DNA from 2 places in the uncultured Microbacterium sp. genome. Region 2 is predicted to be linked to the other one. Evidence: predicted binding sites of a transcription regulator. Region 2 holds the regulator's gene; the other holds the start of a gene.
What was found. Region 2 encodes LexA, which represses DNA repair genes until DNA is damaged. Its sites were predicted from a motif close to TCGAACANNTGTTCGA; they were not measured.
Positions count from the first base shown of each region.

Region 1: a site for LexA is predicted at 6,182-6,197, ahead of ACFE6Z_RS10665 (DUF222 domain-containing protein). Genes of this name have one in related genera too.

Region 1 is NZ_CAXTJR010000005.1:115,253-125,847, forward strand. Features, by position in the region: gene glp (gephyrin-like molybdotransferase Glp) at 1-346, shown strand, start outside; gene moaC (cyclic pyranopterin monophosphate synthase MoaC) at 343-819, shown strand; gene ACFE6Z_RS10640 (MoaD/ThiS family protein) at 823-1,056, shown strand; gene ACFE6Z_RS10645 (molybdenum cofactor biosynthesis protein MoaE) at 1,064-1,495, opposite strand; gene ACFE6Z_RS10650 (molybdenum cofactor biosynthesis protein B) at 1,495-2,043, opposite strand; gene ACFE6Z_RS10655 (SDR family oxidoreductase) at 2,053-3,720, opposite strand; gene fdhD (formate dehydrogenase accessory sulfurtransferase FdhD) at 3,767-4,723, opposite strand; gene ACFE6Z_RS10665 (DUF222 domain-containing protein) at 4,813-6,126, opposite strand; gene glp (gephyrin-like molybdotransferase Glp) at 6,278-7,528, shown strand; gene ACFE6Z_RS10675 (molybdenum cofactor guanylyltransferase) at 7,569-8,231, shown strand; gene ACFE6Z_RS10680 (DUF6457 domain-containing protein) at 8,228-8,494, shown strand; gene ACFE6Z_RS10685 (FdhF/YdeP family oxidoreductase) at 8,510-10,595, opposite strand, start outside.
Region 2 is NZ_CAXTJR010000002.1:351,851-362,445, forward strand. Features, by position in the region: gene ACFE6Z_RS06850 (class I SAM-dependent methyltransferase) at 1-494, opposite strand, end outside; gene hflX (GTPase HflX) at 633-2,219, shown strand; gene ACFE6Z_RS06860 (prolyl oligopeptidase family serine peptidase) at 2,249-4,177, opposite strand; gene ACFE6Z_RS06865 (hypothetical protein) at 4,555-6,156, opposite strand; gene lexA (transcriptional repressor LexA) at 6,237-6,929, opposite strand; gene ACFE6Z_RS06875 (LysM peptidoglycan-binding domain-containing protein) at 7,196-7,588, shown strand; gene ACFE6Z_RS06880 (histidinol-phosphate transaminase) at 7,635-8,720, shown strand; gene hisB (imidazoleglycerol-phosphate dehydratase HisB) at 8,734-9,363, shown strand; gene hisH (imidazole glycerol phosphate synthase subunit HisH) at 9,360-10,055, shown strand; gene priA (bifunctional 1-(5-phosphoribosyl)-5-((5-phosphoribosylamino)methylideneamino)imidazole-4-carboxamide isomerase/phosphoribosylanthranilate isomerase PriA) at 10,134-10,595, shown strand, end outside.

The DNA.
Region 1 (10,595 bases), on a different contig from region 2:
GCTGGTGTTCGGCCTCCCCGGAAACCCCGTCAGCGTCGCGGTGTCGTTCGAGGCGTTCGTGCGGCCCGCGCTGCTGAGGATGCAGGGGCGGTCCGAGATCCATCGCGCGGTGCTGAGGCTGCCGGCTGCGGAGGGCTGGCGCACCCCACCCGTCCGCCGCCAGTACCTTCCCGCCGCGATCGATCGCACCGACCCGTCGCGATGGACCGTGCGCCCCGCGACAGCCGGCGGCTCGGGCTCGCACCTGGCCGGCGGGCTCGCCCGGGCCGAGGCGCTTGCGGTGGTCGCGGCCGACGTCGACGAGGTCGCGCCCGGCGACATCGTCGATGTCATGCTGTTGTCATGAGCTTCACCCATTTGGATGCTGCGGGTCACGCCCGCATGGTCGACGTCACCGACAAGCAGCCCACGGTGCGCTCGGCGACGGCGCGTGGCTTCGTGCGGTGCTCGCCTGCGATCGTCTCCGCGCTCCGCGACGGCTCGGTGCCCAAGGGCGATGTGCTCGCGGTCGCGCGGATCGCCGGCATCCAGGCCGCCAAGCAGACCCCCGCGCTCCTGCCTCTGGCCCACGTGATCGGCGTGCACGGAGCATCCGTCGACCTCGTCGTCGAAGACGGGGGCGTTACCGTCGAGGCCACGGTGCGCACCGCCGACCGCACGGGTGTCGAGATGGAGGCGCTCACGGCGGTTTCGGTCGCCGCCCTCGCGATCATCGACATGGTGAAGGGCCTCGACAAGGCGACCTCGATCGAACACGTCCGGATCGTCGCCAAGACCGGCGGCAAGTCCGGTCCGTGGCAGCGCCAGGGCGAGGCCTGAGCGATGGCACTGGTCCGCTATTTCGCCGCCGCCCGCGAGGCGGCCGGACGCGATGAGGAGGTGCGCGGCGAGCGCACCCTCGGCGCACTGCGCCTCGCGCTGAGCGCCGAGCACCCCGCACTGGCCGCCATCCTGCCGCGCTGCGCGGTGCTCGTGGCCGGTGAACGCACCGACGACGCGCGCGCGCTCACACCCGACGATGTGATCGACGTGCTTCCGCCGTTCGCCGGAGGGTAGTGCGGACCTAGCCGCCGAGGCCCTTCCACGCCGTCGTGCCGTCGGCCTCGATCTGGCGCTTCCACACCGGCAGATCGGTCTTGATCGCCTCGATCACCGCACGGCAGACCTCGAACGCCTCCGCACGATGCGATGCGGCCACCGCGATCACGACGGCCGCGTCGCCGACCTCGAGCCGCCCCAACCGGTGACTGACCGCCACCAGTGCCTCCGAATCCGCTCCGACGCGCTCGGCGATGGTCCGCAGCGTCTGCTCGGCGTCGGGGTGCGCGGTGTACTCGAGGGCGACGACGGCCCCGGCCGCATCCGGATCGTGGTCGCGCACACGCCCGACGAAAGTCGTGACGGCGCCCGCGGTCGCATCGTCGACCGCGTCCAGATGCTCCTGCAGCACGAGGGTCGCGGCGCTGATGCGCGCGAGACGGACTTCGGCGCCCATCAGTGATCCGACCCGTCGAGCTGATCGATCACGTGCCGGGCGACCGAGAGGATGACGGGCATTCCGGATGCCACGGCCGCGGGCGACCCGGGAAGGTTGACGACGAGCGCCCCCGCCGCGCCGCCGGACGCGTCGACGACCCCGGCGAGGCCGCGCGACAGCATCCCTGCCGGCTTCTCGGCGGCGCCGATGCGGCGGAGCTCTTCCGCGATGCCCGGGATCTCGCGAGTCAGCACCTCGCGTGTGCCCTCGGGGGTGTGATCCCGCGGCGACAGGCCGGTGCCCCCGGTCGTGACGACGAGCCGGGCACCGTCGGCGAGCGCCGCGCGAAGCGCCTGCGCGACGCTGTCGGCACCGTCGGGCACCACGACCGCGTCGCCGGATGAATAGCCCGCACCGCGGAGTGCCGCGACCACGGCGGGGCCGCTGCGATCGTCGCGCTCCCCTGCCGCCGATCTGTCCGACACCGTGATCGCGACGGCGACCCGCGGCGCGTGAGCGTGGTGACCGTCGTGCGCGTGCGCATCGTGCGCGTGAGCGTGGGGCATGGCCCCAGCCTAGGTTCCCGACGCTTCGACAGGCTCAGCGACCGGCTCGAGCGGCTCAGCGACCGGCTCGACAGGCTCAGCGACCGGCTCGACAGGCTCAGCGACCGACTCAGCCGCAGGCGTGGTGGCCCGCTCGGTCACCTCATCGGCCGTGATCTGCTCGGCGGCCGCGGTGATGCGATTGGCCATGCCGCGGAAGATGAATCCGTGGAACGGCAGCACCGCGAGCCAGTACAGCCGGCCGGCCAGCCCGAGCGGGAAGAAGACGGCGCGCTGGTCGTAGGTCGACCCGTCGGCGGTCGGGGTCGCCCTCAGTTCGAGCCACGCGCTGCCGGGAACCTTCATCTCGGCCCGCAGGCGCAGCAGGCTCCCCTGCTCGATCGCCTCTACACGCCAGAAGTCCAGCGCGTCGCCCACGCTCAGCCGCGCGCGGCTGCGGCGGCCCCGCGCGAGCCCGACGCCGCCGACGAGTCTGTCCATCCATCCGCGCACCGCCCACAGCAGCGGTGATGAGTACCAGCCGTTCTCGCCGCCGATCGCCTGGATGACCTTCCACAGCGACTCCGGCGTCGCGGTCGTCTGGGCGGTCCGGACATCGGTGAACACCGTGCGTCCTGCCCAGTCGGGGTCGTTCGCGAGCGGGTCGCTCGGCACACCCAGGACCTCGGCATCCTGCCAGCTCGTCTCGATGTCGTCGTCGCGGACGCGTCCGAGCGCGAGCGAGACCGCGCGGCGATACGGCGTGAGCCCTTCGGCGGGCGGCGGGATGAGCTCGTCGATGTCGTGGTTCTTCATGACGCAGTCGTTCTGCAGCGACTCCACGAGCGGTCGGGCGATCGCCCGCGGCACGGGTGTGACGAGGTTCACCCAGTGCGAGGCGAGGCGAGGGGTCAGCACGGGGAGCGCCGCGATGGCGCGCTGGCGGAGCCCCGCCTCGACCGCGTAACCGTTCATCATCTGTCCGTAGCGCAGCACGTCGGGCCCGCCGATGTCGACGGCGCGGTTGACGTCGCGCTCGATGCGCCCCGCGCCGAGCAGGTAGTACATGACGTCGCGGACGGCGATCGGCTGGATGTGGTTGCGCACCCACTTCGGCGCCGGCATGTACGGGAGCACTTCGGTGAGGTGCCGCACCATCTCGAACGACGCCGAGCCCGACCCGATCACCACGCCTGCCTGGAGCACGAGTGTCGGCACGCCCGAGGCGAGCAGGATCTCGCCGACCTCCACCCGCGAACGAAGATGGGGCGACAGCTTCGCGTCGTCGGGGTGCAGGCCACCCAGATACACGATGCGTCGGACGGATGCTGCGGCAGAGGCCGCCGCGATGTTCGTGGCCGCGTCGTGATCGGTCTGCTCGAAGTCCTTCCCCGCCGACATCGAGTGGACGAGGTAGTACAGGACATCGACATCCTGCACCGCTTCGCGGACGGATGCCTCGTCCTGCGCGTCGCCGGAGACCACCTCGACGTCGTCGCCCCATTCGTAGACGGCAACGCGGGCGGGGTCGCGCGCGAGGACGCGGACGCGGTACCCGGCGGCGAGCAGCCGGGGCACCAGGCGCCCTCCGATGTACCCGGTCGAGCCGAACACGAGCGCGCGCGGGGCGGTGCCGTCCGCCCGGGGCACTGCGCGCAGCTGCTCTTCGCGGCCGGTGGGGGCGGTGAGATCTGTCATGTTCGCACCTTACGTCTCGCGGCTGCGGCCGGGATGGGGGTTGACCTCAGTTGATGCCCGGTGAGGGTTCGAGCCCGGCGTCCGAGGCCGGGGTCAAGACGTGAGTCGCTGAGCCTGACGATGCGTCGATCACGCGATCCTCGCGCGCATAGATGTTCATCGATGAGCCGCGCAGGAATCCGATCAGCGTCAGGCCCGCCGACGCAGCGAGTTCCACGGCAAGGGAAGAGGGGGCCGATACCGCCGCCAGGATCGGGATGCCGGCCATCACGGCTTTCTGAACGAGTTCGAAACTCGCGCGCCCCGATACCTGCAGCACGACGCCGCGCAGCGGCAGGCGGTCGCTGAGGACCGCCCAGCCGATCACCTTGTCCACCGCATTGTGCCTGCCGACGTCTTCGCGCAGGACCAGCAGTTCGCCGGATACCGCGTCGAACAACGCGGCGGCGTGAAGCCCGCCGGTCTTGTCGAACACCGCCTGCTGTGCGCGGAGCGCGTCGGGGAAGGTCGTGAGGGTTGCAGCATGCACGGTGACCTCATCGACGGAGACGTCATAGGTCGACACGGTCTCGACGGCGTCGATCGATGCCTTTCCGCACAGTCCGCACGAACTCGTGGTGAAGAAGGCGCGGGCCAATTCCGGATCTGGTGGGCGGACGCCGGGCGCGAGGGTCACATCGAGGATGTTGTACGTATTGCCCTCTGCCGGCGCACCGACGGAGATGCTCGCGAACGTGCCGCCCGTTCCGGTACCGCCCGTTCCTGGACCGCCGCAGTGGATCGCAGACCGGAACTGCTCTCCGGCCGAGATCACTCCCTCCGACACCAGGAAACCGGCGGCCAGCTCGACGTCGTTGCCGGGCGTGCGCATCGTGACGGCGAGCGACAGGCCCCCGACGCGAATCTCGAGGGGCTCCTCGACGGCGAGCGTGTCGGCGCGGCGTGATGCTTCGGCGCCCAGCGTGAGCTTCGTCACGGGCCGCCGGACGGTGATCCGACCCATGTCGTCAGCCTACGCGCGTGAGCCCGCGGCGGATCCGATTGCCGGCTCTCGCGCCATGACGGACTCCTCCGTCTCAGAAACCACCCTGGTCAGAAGGGCGGCGGGCCGTCGTCCGGCACCGTCCGGAACATGGGCACTCTCCGCTCGGGCTCGACGACGTAGTGCCTTCCCGCAGGCGAGATCCACTCGACCGCGCCGTAGCTTCCGCCGACGTCGCGGATGACCCATCCGCCGTGGTGCTTCATGGCGTGGTGGCCGGTGCAGAACGGATTCAGGTTGCCGAGGCTCGTCTGTCCGCCTTCCTCCCACGCAACACGATGGTCGATCTCGCATCGAGAGGCAGGGATGCCGCATCCCGGCGCCATGCACCGGTCGGCGCGCCACTTCACCAGCCGCCGGAGGCCCGGTGGAGGCCGGTATCGGTCACGTCCGACCGAGAGGACCATGCCCGTCTCGGGATGGGTGAGCACCCGCATCCACCCATCCGCCGCCCCACACAGTTCGCGGGCCCGTTCGATCGGGATCGGTCCGACGCCCTCGACCACAGCGGGCTCCGTGCCCTCTGGCGCGTGATCCAGCAGCGCGAGCACGGGGACGGTCACTGCAACGGTCGCGCGGATCCCCCGCGCGTCGGGCGGCAACAGCTCGGTGTCACCCTCGATCAACAGGTCGGCGATCACGTCGGCGCGGATCTGGTCGAGCGTCCTCGTCTCGCCCTCGCGGCCGAGGATCACTTTCGCGATGGCGGTAGCCCTCGCCCAGATCGCCTGCGCCTCGACGGCGGGCATGAGCGTCATCACCCACGTCATCGCGTCTTGATCGGGCTGGAGCACGACCCGGCGGCGACGGACGGCTTCTTCGTGCCGCTCCGTGAGGGTCGCGGCGCGAACCGTATCGATCAGCGCACGCAGCTTTCGGCGGAAGGTGCCGACGGGCTGCGTCTCGGCCAACCCGATCGCCGCGGGCACGAGCTGCGCGTGGAACTCCGGCTCGACCGCATCGAGGGCCTCGACCAGCGAATGAGCATGCCGCTCCGTCATCCGAGCACTCGCGAACGAATCGAGCACGGTCGGGTATCGGCCCACGAGCGCTTCACCCATCGCCAGCATTCCGCCGGCTTCACCCTCGGTGATGCGCAGGGCCGCAGCGATCTCGAGCCGCACCGACCGCTCCACCACCTCCGTGAGCGCTCGGCCGTAGCGGGCGGCGTCGGCGACCGCCTCGCGGCGGAGCGCATCCGCACCGATCAGCCGCTGCGCGGCCTGCATCGTCGCCATGTCTGCGATCTCGATCAGATGATCCAACGTGTCAGGGGCATCGCACGCCGCCCGGTCACGCGACTCGGCGTCGTCCGCAGACTCCGGCCCCAGCGGGTCGGGAGGGAGCGCCGGATCAAAGAACATACCGCCAGTCTAGAACATAAATACCACCATCGTAAGGTTTTGCGCAGCCTTTTCGTCGATAAAATGTTTGTAATCGGCCGTGGCGCCGCGATCCTGCGCCCCCGCCCAAGGCGACCGCGCCCGCACCGCGGTGGCAGGTAGCCTGGCGCTTATGGCTTTCCGTGCACACCCGGATGCCGTGACCGACTCACAAGAGCGCGCCATGACCACCGTCGCCGAACATCGGCAGACGATCCTGGCCGCCGTGCGGCGCCTCGACGTCGTCACGCTCCCGCTCGACGACGCGCTCGGCAGCACGCTCGCCCGATCCGTCCACTCCGCCGTCGACCTGCCGCCGTTCGACAACTCGGCCATGGACGGATTCGCGGTCCGGTTCGCGGATGTCGCGGCCGCGAGCGCGGCATCCCCCATTCTTCTTCGCGTCGTGGACGACCTCCCGGCGGGCAGCGCGCGGCAACCCGTGTGCCGAGCCGGTGAGGCGGTGCGCATCATGACCGGGGCACCGCTTCCAGCGGGTGCCGACACCGTCGTTCCTTTCGAATCGACCGCCGACGGCCTGGCCGACTCGCTGGTCGTTGCGAGCGTGGTGAAGGCGCCGCGCGGTATCGGCGCTCACATCCGCCGCCGCGGCGAGGACGGCCGCACCGGCACCGAACTCGTCGCCCAGGGCGCCCAGCTCGGGCCGCTGCAACTGTCCGCGATCGCCGCGGCCAACATCCCGGTGGTGTCGGTCAGCCGCCGGCCGCGGGTGGCCGTCATCGCGACAGGGGACGAACTCGTCGCGCCCGGATCCGCGATGCGTCGCGGGCAGATCCCCGAGTCGAACTCACTGCTGCTGTCGATGCTGGCGCAGGGCGGCGGTGCCGAGGTGGTTCTGCGGAGGTCGGTCGGCGACGTCGACGACGACCTCCGCCGCGCGATCGACGACGCGGCAGCCCGCGGGGCGGATGCGGTCATCACCTCGGGCGGGGTGAGCGCCGGGGCCTTCGAGGTCGTGAGAACAGCGCTCGCGCAGATGACCTTCGTGCAGGTGGCGATGCAACCGGGCAGGCCGCAGGGGTTCGCGGCCGGCGACCCGCTGCTGTTCGGTCTTCCGGGAAATCCGAACAGCGCCGCAGTGTCTTTCGAGGTGTTCGTGCGCCCCGCACTGCTGGCGATGCAGGGACGCACACAGATCGAGCGCAGGATGCTGCGCCTGCCCGCCGCGGAAGGCTGGCGGTCGCCGAGCAACCGCCGGCAGTACCTGCCGGTCGTGCTCGTCGACGGCGGCGTCGCCCCTGCTGCCACCCGCGGATCGCAGCGCGCTGCGAAACTTGCGCGCGCCGAGGGCTACGCCGTCGTCTCGGCGGACATCACCGAAGTGATGGCCGGCGACATCGTCGACGTCATGCTGTTCTCATGACAGAGCACGCCTCATGAATGGCGCAGCATGAATGACATCCATGAATGAGATCTCCGCGATCCTGCTCGCGGGGGGCCGTGGCGCACGGATGGGCGGGATCGACAAGCCCCGGCTCGAAGTCGGCGGCAGGACGCTCCTGGATGCCGCGATCGCCGCCGCGGGTGCGGTCGGGGCGCATCCGATCGTCGCCGTCGGGCCCGCCGCACGACCCTCCGTCGCACCCACCGTCAGCCCCGCCGTCGAGCCGGCTGCTGTCACGTGGGTGAGGGAGGATCCCCCCTTCGGGGGTCCGGTCGCGGCGATCATCGCCGCCCTCCCGCACGTGACTGCCTCGCGCACTCTCGTGCTCGCGTGCGACCTGCCGAACGTGGCGGTCGCGGTGCAGCTCCTGTGCGGTGCGCCGTTCGAGGGCGACGGAGCGTGTCTGGTCGATGCGACGGGTCACAGCCAGTGGCTGATCGGGCTGTATCGCACCGACGCGCTACGGGCCGCCGCCGCAGATCTCCCTCGCGGAGGCGAGGATGCGTCCGTGAAGTCGCTGCTCGCGCAACTGGCGCTCACGCGGGTACCGGCATCCGATCATCCCGGGTCCGCCTCCACTTTCGACGACTGCACTTTCGATGACGACCCCACCTTCGATATCGACACGTGGGACGATCTGACCGAAGCACGACGCGTGGACGCGAAAAGGAGAGACCCGTGAGCGAACACTTGCCCCCCGCGGCGCTGGACGAATGGTCGGCGGCCCTGCAGACCCTGCTCGGCCTCGAAGAAGGCGACATCCCGATCTCGCTGATCCTCGATCTCGCGCGTGACGTCGCGAACGGCGTGGCCCGCCCGGCCGCGCCGCTGAGCGCCTTCGTGGCCGGCCTCGCGGCCGGCAGGGCAGGCGGCACCCGTGAGGACGTGCGCCGCGCAGTGACCCAGATCACAGCGCTCGCCGCGGAGTGGCAAGCGCACGCCTGATCGAGCCGTATTCGATCAGGCGCGTCGGCGCTCGAGCCGGATGATGACGGATTTCGAGGTGGGCGTACCGCTGACGTCGGCGGTCGAATCCAGAGGCACCAGCACGTTGGTCTCGGGGTAGTACGCTGCGGCGTTGCCCCGCGGGGTGGAGTACGCGACGATGCGGAATTCCTCGGCTCGACGCTCGACGCCATCGCGCCACTCCGAGACGAGGTCGACGATGTCGCCCTCAGTGAACCCGAGCTGCTCGATGTCGCGCGCGTTGACCATGACCACGCGCCGCCCGCCGTGGATACCGCGGTAGCGATCGTCCTTGCCGTAGATAGTGGTGTTGTACTGGTCGTGCGAGCGCAGCGTCTGCAACAGCAGGCGCCCTGGCGGGATGTGCGGATATTCGAGTCCGTTGACCGTGAAGCGGGCAAGACCGTCCTCTGTCGCGAATCGACGCTCGTCGCGCGGACCGTTGGGCAGGATGAACGTGCGCCCCTTGTCGATCCGCTCGTCGTAGTCCTCGAAACCAGGGATGACGGCGGCGATGTGGCCGCGGATGAGGCTGTAGTCCGCCTCGAGCGCCGCCCAGTCGGCGTGGGGAACGTTGGCGGGATGCTGGAGCCCCGCCGGGTCAGGACCCTCGGCCTCCTCATCGGCGCGGCGATGGGGGTTGCCGAGGTCGACCTCGACAGCGCTGGGAGTCGGGCTCGGGGTCGCGCTCGACGGGGTGGGCCGGGCCCCAGCATCCGAGCCGAACACGAGCGCGCAGAGCCTCGACACGATCGCCACCTCGCTGAGGATCTCGTCCGACGGGGGCGAGAGCCGCCCGCGAGAGGAGTGCACCGCCCCCATCGAGTCTTCGACCGAGACGCGCTGCTCGCGCCCCCCGCGACGATCGCGGTCGGTACGGCCGAGAGTAGGCAGAATGATCGCTCGTCGCCCGGTCACGACATGCGACCGGTTGAGCTTGGTCGACACCTGCACGGTCAGGTCGAGTGTGCTAATCGCCGCCTCGACCACCGCGGTATCGGGCGTGGCGCTGACGAAGTTGCCGCCCATGCCCATGAAGAACCGGGCGCGGCCGTCGCGCATCGCGCGGATCGCGGCCACCGTGTCGTAACCGTGCTCGCGGGGCGATGCGAAGCCGAACTCGGCGTCGAGGGCGTCGAGGAAATCCTCGGACGGCTTCTCGTAGATGCCCATCGTGCGGTCGCCCTGCACGTTGGAGTGGCCGCGCACGGGGCACACGCCGGCGCCCGGCTTGCCCATGTTCCCCTGCAGGAGGAGCACGTTCACGACGTCGCGGAGAGTGGGCACCGAGTGCTTGTGCTGCGTGAGCCCCATCGCCCAGCAGACGATCGTGGCGTTCGAAATGCGCACCGCCTCGCCCACTTCGCGCAGCTCGCTCTCGGGCACGCCGGTGGCGGTCACCAGCTCGGCCCATGATACGTCGGCCAGGGCATCCCGATACGCCTCGAAACCGCTGGTGTGCGCGGCGATGAAGTCGCGGTCGAGCACATCGCCCGTGACGCTCTGCGCATCGGCTTCGAGCAGATGCTTGCCGATCGCCTGGAACAGCGCCTGATCGCCGCCGAGCCGGATCTGCACGAACTGGTCGGCGAGCTTCGTACCGCCGAACGCGACACCGCGCACGGTCTGGGGGTTCTCGAACCGCATCAATCCCGCTTCGGGAAGGGGGTTCACGGCGATGATCTTCGCGCCGTTCTGCTTCGCCTTCTCGAGCGCGCTGAGCATGCGCGGGTGATTGGTGCCGGGGTTCTGACCCGCCACGATCAACAGCTCGGCGGCGTGGATGTCTTCGATCGACACCGTCCCCTTGCCGATTCCGATCGTCTCGGTGAGCGCCGACCCCGACGACTCGTGACACATGTTCGAGCAATCGGGAAGGTTGTTGGTTCCGAGGCCGCGCACGAGCAGCTGGTAGAGGAAGGCCGCCTCATTGGACGTGCGGCCGGACGTGTAGAAGATCGCTTCGTCGGGGTCAGCGAGGCCCCGCAGCGCGGCGGCCACCTCGCCCAAGGCGTCATCCCACGAGATCGGCCGGTAATGCGTCGCGCCGCCGCCTTGATCAGCTCTGTCGAGGATCATC
Region 2 (10,595 bases):
TTGCGCTGCACAACGAGCCACGCGTCACTGCGCTCGTCCAGGCGAGGGATCCAGCGTTCGAGCAGCCCGTGCAATTCGTTCTTGCCGACGCGGATCGGAGGATTCGAACGGATGGTCCGGAAGGCCACGTCGTCGGGAACATCATCGGGCAGGACGGCGTTGACGTTGGTGAGGCCGAGCGCTGCGCAGTTGCGGCGCACGAGGTCCAGCGCACGTTCGTTGACATCGATCGCCCACACTGTCGCGTGCGGTGAGGCGACCGCCAGCGAGAGGGCGATGGGTCCCCAGCCGCATCCGAGGTCCAGCAGATGGCCCCCGGGCGGCGGTGGGGGAGTGTTGGCGAGCAGGACTGCGGTCCCCGCGTCGATATGGTCAGGGCTGAAGACGCCGCCGGCCGTCGTCACCTCGACATCGTGACCGCCGATCGAGACTCGAATGCGACGCAGATTCTCCGGACTTGCCGGCGACGCACTGAAGTAGTGGTCGCTCCCCATGGGAGCGAGCGTAGCGGAGGAGCGCGTCGGCGGGGGAGGCTAGAGTGGCGGGTGCTTCGCCGGACGTAGCATCCCGACTCGAACGCAGCACTCGAGCTATCACGGCACACACCGACGAAGTACCAGACGAAGGAACACATGACCGACACGACCACCCCGACGAACGCCGCAGGAGACGTCGCCGCGACGCCGACCGACGCACTGTCCGACACTCCGATCGACGCCGTCGACCGCGTGTTGGCGCGCGCGGACGCGCACTCCGGTGCGCGGGTCAGCACGTTCTCGGATCGCGGTGAGAGCGGCGGCCGGAGCTCTGCCCAGGCGCTCCAGGACGAGTCGACCACGCTGGGTTCGTCGACCGACGGCGATCAGTGGGATCGTGAGGAGCGGGCGGCTCTGCGTCGGGTTCCCGGGCTCTCGACCGAGCTCGAAGACGTCACCGAGGTCGAGTACCGGCGGCTGCGGCTCGAGAACGTCATCCTCGTCGGCGTGCACCCCCAGGGTGAGCAGACGGACGCCGAGAATTCGCTCCGCGAACTCGCCGCCCTGGCCGAGACCGCCGGCGCCGTCGTGCTCGACGGCGTGCTCCAGCGCCGTCCTCACCCCGACCCCGCCACGTACCTCGGCCGCGGCAAGGCGCAGGAGCTCAAAGACCTCGTGGCGGCGCTCGGCGCCGACACCGTCATCGCCGACACGGAGCTTGCCCCGAGCCAGCGTCGCGCCCTCGAAGACGTCGTGAAGGTGAAGGTCATCGACCGCACCACCGTGATCCTCGACATCTTCAGCCAGCACGCGAAGAGCCGCGAGGGCAAGGCTCAGGTCGAGCTCGCGCAGCTCGAGTACCTGCTCCCGCGCCTGCGCGGCTGGGGCGACTCGATGAGCCGCCAGGCCGGTGGCCAGGTCGGCGCCGGCGGTGCAGGTATGGGCTCGCGTGGTCCCGGTGAGACGAAGATCGAGCTGGATCGTCGACGCATCCGCACCAAGATGGCGATCCTGAGGCGACAGATCCGCGACTTCGGTCCGGCGCGCGACGCCAAGCGCGCCGAGCGCAAGCGCAACACGATTCCCTCGGTCGCGATCGCGGGGTACACCAACGCCGGCAAGTCGAGCCTGCTCAATCGCCTGACGAGCGCCGGAGTGCTCGTGGAGAACGCCCTGTTCGCCACTCTGGACGCCACGGTGCGCCGCACCGAGGCATCCGACGGCCGTGTCTACACGCTGACAGACACCGTCGGGTTCGTGCGCAACCTCCCGCACCAGCTGGTCGAGGCGTTCCGCTCCACCCTCGAAGAGGTCGCGGATGCCGACGTCATCGTCCACGTCGTCGATGCCGCGCACCCCGACCCGGCAGCCCAGCTGCAGACCGTGCGCGATGTGATGGGCGATGTCGGTGCGCGCAGCATCCCCGAACTGGTCGTCTTCAACAAGGCCGACCTGGTCGACGACGACACGCGGATGGTGCTCAGAGGCCTCGAGCCCAAGGCGCTGTTCGCGTCGTCACGCAGCGGGGAAGGCATCGACGAGCTGCGTGCGGCCGTCGAGGCGGCGCTCCCGCTCCCGGCCGTCGAGGTCCGCGCGCTCGTCCCGTATGGTCGCGGCGACCTCGTGTCGCTGGTCCACGAGTCGGGCCACATCGTGTCGCAGTCGCACGAAGAGGGCGGCACGGCCCTGCACGCCTACGTGTCGGAGCGCCTCGCCGCCGAACTGGCGCCATTCGCGGCCTGAGCGCTCCTTCTGCGTCAGGCGAGTCGGCGTCAGTCGAGCACGAGCGGCGGCACGTCGTCCGGCTCGAATCCGAGGACTGCCCCGAGGAAGGCCAGCTGCGTCTCGTACGCGTGCACCAGCGTCTCGGCGCGGCGGAAGCCGTGGCCCTCGCCCTCGTACAGGACGTACGCGTGGGGCACGCCGCGGGCGGCCAGCGCATCGCGGATGCTCTCGGACTGCGCCGGCGGGACGACCGCGTCGTCGGCACCCTGCAGGATGAGCAGCGGCACCGTGAAGCGCTCGGGGTGGGTGAGCGGCGACCGCTCGATGTAGATCGCCTCGGCCTCCGGCAGCGGGCCGATGAGCCCGTCGAGGTAGCGCGCCTCGAAGTCGTGGGTGTCGGCCGCAAGGGCGCGGGCGTCGCTCACCCCGTAGCGCGAGATGCCGGCGGCGAACACGTCGGTGTTCGCGACCGCGGACAGCACCGTCCACCCACCCGCCGAGCCCCCGTCGATCGCGATGCGCTCCGGGTCGGCGAATCCTTCCGCCGCAAGCCCGCGTGCCGCCGCGGCGACGTCTTCGACGTCGACGATGCCCCACTGGCCGCGCAGGCGCTCGCGATACTCCCGCCCGTAGCCGCTCGAGCCCCCGTAATTGACGTCGAGCACGCCGATTCCGCGGCTCGTGAAGAATGCGATGCGGTCGGATGCTGCGCCGCCGACGTGCGAAGTAGGGCCACCGTGCACGAAGACGATGTAGGGCGGGAGCTCACCGTCGGTCCCTTTTACGCCCGGATTGGTCGGCGGAAAGGCGAACGCGTGCACCGGCCCGCGCGGGCCGGGGGTGGACAGGGCCCGAGGCTGCGGCATCCATTCCGCTCCCCACGGTGACTCGCCGCCGCGGACGAGCGAGATCTCGGTGGGCCGGTCGAGGTCGACCTCCCAGAGCCCCGGCGGGGACTCGACCCCGGCGCCGGCGATCAGCACGCGCGTGCCCCGCACGTCTTCCACCGTGAGGTTGGCGGACGGCGGGACCGCCAGGAGCCAGACCGCGCCGTCCGGTTCGATCACCACGAGGTCGTCCGATCCCTGGGTGCGCACAGCCACGATGCGACCGTCGTCGAGGTGCGCGAACCATCGGGCGCCGAGGACCCAGAGGGGTCCGCCGGTGTCGGCGTCGGCGCTCTCGATCTGGCGGGGCTCCGCCCGGTCACCGTCGGCCGGCACTTCCGTCTGCCAGAGGTTCCAGCGGCCGGTCGGATCGTCGGCGTAGAGCAGGTGATCCTCCGCCGTCCACACCGGCAGCAGAGCGGAGGAGTCCGCTCCCGCGACGACGGTCCACTCGTCGACCCTGCCGTTCGCGAGCGCGCCGACACGGAGCTGCGCCCTATCCCACGGCATGTGCGGGTGATCCCACGCGATCCACGCGAGCTTCTCGCCATCCGGCGACAGAGCGGGCTGCGCGAGGAAATCGCTGCCTGAGACGACCGAGACGACTTCGGCGGTATCGGCGGTCTCGTCTACGCCGATCTGCACAATGTCGCGCCGGGGCACGGCGGTGCCTTCGTGCGCCTCGCGGACGGCCAGCAGTCGATCCTGCTGCCACGAGAGACCACCGAACCGGGTGTCGCCCGCCTGGGGTGTCAACGCCCTCGTGCTGCCGTCGGGTTCGCGCAGCCACACGCGCTGGTCAGCCTTCTCGACGAAGAAGAGCCGGCCGTCGTCCGCGGCCGTCCACGCGCCGCCGCCGTACTCGTGGACACGCGAGCGGGCGCTGCGGGGCGCGGGCAGCACATCTTCCACATCGCCGTGCGTCGTGCGCCGGCGTACGGCCGTCCTGCCTCCTTCCGAGGGGATCGTCTCGCCCCACCAGATCTCGTCGCCGACGTATCGGGCGCCCTCGATCCGGGGTGAGGCCGACGCGACCGCCTCCGCCGTGAGGGGAGAGGGCCAGGATCCGTACGGGAGCTGCTCGGTCATGCCTCCACCGTATTCGGCGTGTGCGCATCCTGCAGGCGGCGCGGGCCGACCGCCTCGACCGCCTCGGCGATGTGACCGGGACCGCCTCGCGCCGGCAGTAGGTTCCTCTCTCTACGACCCCTCGGTGCCGGTCCGGGTCGAGGTGCGGGCGGCCGTGTCCGCCAGCTGGCAGACATGCGCCCCGACACCGACCAACTTCTGGACACGCGAAGGCCGGGGCCACCGGCATCCGCGTTCGTGTCCGCCAGCTGGCAGACATGCGCCCCGACACCGACCTGCTTCTGGACACGCGAAGGCCGGGGCCACCGGCATCCGCGTTCATGTCCGCCAGCTGGCAGGCATCCGCGCTCATGTCCGCTAGCTGGCTGGCATAGAGGTCAACGCTGAGGGGTGCGGGGGCGCGGCGGGCGCTTGCCCGTCGCACCGGTGCCCTCCTCGGTCACGGCGTCGGCGTCGACCGGTTCGACCACCTCGGTCACGGCGTCAGGATCGATCACCGCGGTGTCCGCAGTCTGATCGACCCCGTGCGGCGCGAGGACGGCAGTGCCTCCGACTGCTGAGGCCCGAGCGCCGGCGACGACGAGCTCGGCATCGAGCGCCTCGTCAGCGAGGGTGACAGCATCGGCTGCCCCGGCTCCCGCTCCTTCGCCGGGGCGTTTCTGCACAAGCTCCGTCAGCCACCAAACGAGTAGGCCCACCACGAGCACCAGCGTGATGTCGCCCGCGCCGAGCGGGCGCAGCAGCACCAGCCACCCCACCAGAAGCACCGCCAGCACGACCCGCACCAAGACGTGCTGCGCGAACATCCACGACCCGAATCGCCCCGTGTCGACTCCCCGCGCCGCCAGGAACGTGCGGATGCTCTGGTTGACCGCCCCGACGGCTCGCCGCGTCGCCTGCGCGCCCCGCCATCGGCCGCCCACCCAGGCGAGCACCGCGATCACGACCCCGATCACGGCGACGACGACAGCGGTCTGCTGGGCGGCCCCGATGATCTGGTCGTAGATCGCGGTGAGCGCGATGCTCGAGACGCCGAGCTTCGGTGCGGACAGCGCGAGCACGCTCCCGCCGATGACGAATCCGGCGGCCAGTGTGGTTCCACCGATGGCGATCCCCACTCCGGTGCCGAGAAGGGCGGTGCTGCGACGGCGAGCGATCAGGATGCCGGCGAGGAAGAAGGCGAGCGCCACGAAGGGCAGCCAGAACCCGACGGTGACGGCGAGGCCGTACACGACGCTGATCGTCGCGAGCGAGTCGCTCTGGGCGATCACGATGGTGCGATTGATGGTCGGGATCGCGGAGGCGAATCCGACGCCCTGGTCGACGAGGCGCTGCTTGACCGCATCGATGATGGGCCCGAGTTGGAGCCCGATCTGGCCGGTGTCGCTGATGGTCACCGCACCGCCCGACGTCCCTCCGGTCGCCGCCGCGACGAAGCCGCGGTGGCTGGCGGTCAAAGCTCCTTGCCACACGCTGGCGAAGGCATCCGATGCCACCACTCTGGTGACGGTCGTCGTCACCAGGCTGTTGAGCCCCTGCACAGCGGGCTCGCGCAGGAGGTCAACGGCTGCCGAGGCGCGCGGCGGCAGACCGAGACCCTCGATGCCGTCGAAGAGGTCATTCGTGATGCCGGCGAAGTCGACCGACGAGTTGATCGCATCCGTCGTCTGGTCGACGATGAGCGACTGCACCGCGGGATCGTCGACCAGGGGGGCGAAGGTCGCGACGAACGTGGTCTCGTCCACCAGCTGGGTTCGCGCCCATGCGGTGACGACCGAGACCGGAACGAGGACCGTCGCCAGCACGATGCACACGGCGGATAGGAACGCGCGCCACGTTCCGCGGCGCCTGCGCGAGGGCGCGATCGCCACATCTTCGGCGGATGCGCGCAACCGTGCATTCTCCGCTTCGAGGCGGTCCAGGCGGGCGCGAAGCTCGTCGGTATCGCTGGATGAGGAGGCAGAGTCGGCAAGGGTCATTCCACCCTTATAGCCTCGATCGGCGGACGCGGAAAGCCGACGGCGGCGAATTCACCCTGTGCGGATGACCGACGGGGCGATCAGACCGCGCGCAGGACCGCGACGACCTTGCCGAGCACGGTCGCGTCATCGCCGAGGATCGGCTCGAACGCCGAGTTGCGCGGGAGCAGCCAGGTGTGACCGTCGCGCTGACGGAAGGTCTTCACGGTGGCATCGCCGTCGAGCATCGCTGCGACGATGTCGCCGTTGTCCGCCGTGTTCTGCGCGCGGATCACGACCCAGTCACCGTCGCAGATCGCCGCGTCGATCATCGACTCGCCCGACACCTTGAGCATGAACAGCTCGCCCTTGCCGACCAGCTGCCGCGGCAACGGGAAGATCTCCTCGACGTGCTGATCCGCCATGATCGGCACCCCGGCGGCGATGCGGCCGACCAGGGGGACCATCGCGGCGTCGCCGACCATCGGGGCCGAGTCGGCCGGGTTCTCGGTCGACATGCCCGGCAGATCGATGAGCACCTCCATGGCCCGCGTCTTACCCGGGTCGCGACGCAGGTACCCGCTCAGCTCCAGCTGATTCAGCTGATGAGTGACGCTCGACAGCGACTTCAGGTCGACCGCGTCGCCGATCTCGCGCATGCTCGGCGGATAGCCGTGCCGGGCGATCGACCGCTGGATGACCTCAAGGATCGCGAGCTGCTTGTCGCTGAGACTCTTGCGCCGGCGGGTCTGCGGCCTTTCACGCCCGCTGGCGGGCGTCGTCGCCTCGGTCATGATCGTGCTCCTGTCTCTCTCCACCGGCTTCGGTCTGGCATCCGTCTTCGAATGTCGGAGGCTCGTGGTGGGGTGTTGCTATCGAAACCGTATCCGCATCCCATCAAATCCGCCCGCACCTTGCGCGCGTGTCGTGTTCGAGGAATACCCATCCTGTTTCGCTGTTGACAGCATAGCCCATCGAAGATAGCTTCGGAATAGATATCCGTAGGCCCTACGTCCGCCGCGACGTCGAATACGAATCTCTCGTCCACTCAGGAGGAATCATGACCGCGATCGCCATCGGCCGCCCGATGCGGCGCTCCCGTACCCGCACCGTCTCGGCAGCTTCGTCCGCCACCCGGTTGCGTCTGACGGTGCGCGGTCGTCGCCTCCTCGCCCTCCTCGCGGCGATTCCGGCCGTCATCGCTCTGTCGCTCGCGATCCTCGGCGGCGGCGCGGCGCTCGCTTCGCGCGACGCCGGGCTGCCCGCTGACTCATTCCAGACGGTGACCGTCGTCTCCGGCCAGTCGCTGTGGTCGATCGCGGAGAAGGTGGCGCCGAGCGCTGACCCCCGCGACGTCGTCGATGCGATCATGCGGCTCAATGCACTCGACAGCGCGACCGTGTCGACCGGGCAGAAGCTCGCAGTCCCCGGCGAATACGGCGGCTCGCACTGACCGCCGGCACCCGGCGTCGTTCCGCCGCGGCCGTACCATTGGACGGGTGAACGCGCGCCTCGAAGACCTCCCGATCCGTGACGACCTCCGCGGGCTCGTGCCCTACGGTGCTCCGCAGGTCGCACTGCCGGTCGCGCTGAACGTCAACGAGAACACGCATCCGATTCCGCAAGACGTCGCGGACGACATCATGGATGCTGTGGCCCAGGCGCTGCACGGCGTGAACCGCTATCCCGATCGCGAGTTCACCGAGCTGCGCCACGGCTTCGCGAACTACCTGGGCCACGGCCTCAGCCGCGAGAACATCTGGGCGGGCAACGGCTCGAACGAAGTGCTCCAGCACCTGCTGCAGGCCTTCGGCGGCCCGGGCCGCACGGCCTTCGGGTTCGCGCCCACCTATTCGATGTACCCGTTGATCAGCCGCGGAACGGGCGCGCAGTGGTTCGGTGGCACGCGCGGGCACGACTTCACGCTCGACGCGGAGGACGCGGCATCCCAGGTAGCCGATGCCGCCCCCGACGTGGTCTTCCTCTGCGCGCCGAACAACCCGACCGGCACTCCGCTCGGCATCGACGTGATCGAGGCCGTGTACGACGCGACCGACGGCGTCGTGATCGTCGACGAGGCCTACCACGAGTTCGCGCCCCGCGACGAGCCCTCCGCGCTCACACTGCTGCCCGGCCGAGAACGGCTCGTCGTTTCTCGCACGATGAGCAAGGCCTTCGCCTTCGCCGGCGCCCGCGTCGGCTACCTCGCCGCCGATCCTGCCGTGATCGACGCCCTGCGTCTGGTCCGGCTGCCGTACCACCTGAGCGCCCTCACGCAGGCGGCGGCCACCGCGGCGCTCCGCCACGCCCCGACCATGCTCGGGATGGTCGATGAGATCGTCGGTCAGCGCGACCGCATCTCGGCGACCCTCGAAGCGCTCGACTACGAGCCGTACGAGTCGTGGGCCAACTTCGTGCTGTTCGGGGGAGTGAAGGATTCCGCGGCCACCTGGCAGGCCCTCTACGACCGCGGTGTGCTGATCCGCGACGTCGGCATCCCCGGCCACCTCCGGGTCACGGCGGGCACCGAAGACGAGACGTCCGCGTTCTTGGATGCGCTCGCCTCGCTAGACTCGCCCTCATGACGAGCGCCGCCTCATGACCGCCTCGACCGAGCACCGGACGGCCCCGCACCGTACGGCGCAGCTGCGCCGATCGACGAGCGAGTCCACGGTGGAGCTCTCGCTCGACCTCGACGGCACCGGATCGAGCCACATCGACACGACCGTGCCGTTCTTCGACCACATGTTGACGGCGTTCGCGAAGCACTCGCTGACCGATCTCACCGTCCGAGCCTCCGGCGACACCGACATCGACGCCCACCACACCGTCGAGGATGTCGCGATCGTGCTCGGCCAGGCCATCCGCGAAGCCCTGGGCGACAAGTCCGGCATCTCGCGCTACGGCGACGCCCTGGTTCCCCTCGACGAAGCGCTCGCCCAGGCGGTCGTCGACATCAGCGGTCGCCCGTACCTCGTGCACGAGGGCGAGCCCGTCGGCTACGAGCACCACCTGATCGGCGGCCATTTCACGGGCTCTCTGGTGCGGCACAGCTTCGAGGCGATCGCGTTCAACAGCGGCATGACGGTGCACGTACGGGTCCTCTCCGGCCGCGACCCGCACCACATCGCCGAGGCGGAGTACAAGGCGTTCGCGCGCGCGTTCCGCCAGGCCAAGGCGCTCGACCCGCTCGTTTCCGGCATCCCGAGCACGAAGGGTGCCCTGTGAGCCCAGCCGCGGGGCCGGCCGCGACGACAGCGGCGACGGATGCTGTCGCCCGGCCCCTGGTCGCCGTGCTCGACTACGGCTCGGGAAACGTGCACTCCGCGGTCAAGGCGCTCGCCGCTGCGGGCGCGGACGCTCGCCTCACGGCCGACCGTGGCCTGGTCGCCGATGCCGATGGTCTGCTGGTGCCCGGCGTGGGCGCCTTCCGTGCGGTGATGGAGGCGCTGCGCACCAGTCGATCCGACGAGCTGATCGAGCGTCGCCTCGCCGGTGGTCGCCCCGTACTGGGCATCTGCGTGGGCATGCAGGTGCTGTTCGGTCTCGGCGTCGAGCGGGGCGTCGACACCGACGGCATGGGGCAGTGGCCCGGGGTGGTGTCCGAGCTAGATGCGCCGGTTCTGCCGCACATGGGGTGGAACACCGTCCGGGCCGGTCAAGGCTCGCGGCTGTTCCGCGGCATCGAAGACGAGCGCTTCTACTTCGTGCACTCGTACGCGGCGCAGCAGTGGCACCTCGAGGTGCAGCCGCCGTTCCCGCAGCCTGTGCTCACGTGGTGCGACTACGGCGGGCCCTTCCTCGCGGCGGTCGAGAACGGCCCCCTGTCGGCGACGCAGTTCCACCCCGAGAAGTCGGGGGATGCCGGCATCCGACTGCTGTCCAATTGGATCGACGGGCTCGCCGCGGGTACGCTCTGAAACCGTGCTTTGACCTCGTGCCGTGCGCGCGTGAGTGCCTCCGCGCCAGTATGCATGTCACCTGACCCGTGGGGATCCATGAACGATTTCACGTCCACGCCCGAACTGATCCTCCTCCCGGCGGTCGACGTCGCCGGAGGCAGAGCCGTGCGACTCACGCAGGGCGAGGCCGGCTCCGAGACGAACTACGGCGACCCCGTCGATGCGGCGCTGGAGTGGGCGCGTCAGGGCGCGCAGTGGATCCATCTCGTCGATCTCGACGCGGCCTTCGGCCGGGGGAGCAACGCCGGCGTGCTGCGGAAGGTGATCAAGCAGGTCCGCGGCGTGCAGGTCGAGCTGTCCGGCGGCATCCGCGACGACGAGACCCTCGAGGCGGCGCTGGAGAGCGGTGCCTCTCGGATCAACCTCGGCACGGCGGCGCTGGAGAACCCCGAATGGGCGGCCGATGTCATCGGGCGATACGGCGAGGTGATCGCCGTGGGGCTCGACGTGCGCGGCACGACTCTCGCCGCCCGGGGCTGGACGCGGGAGGGCGGCGAC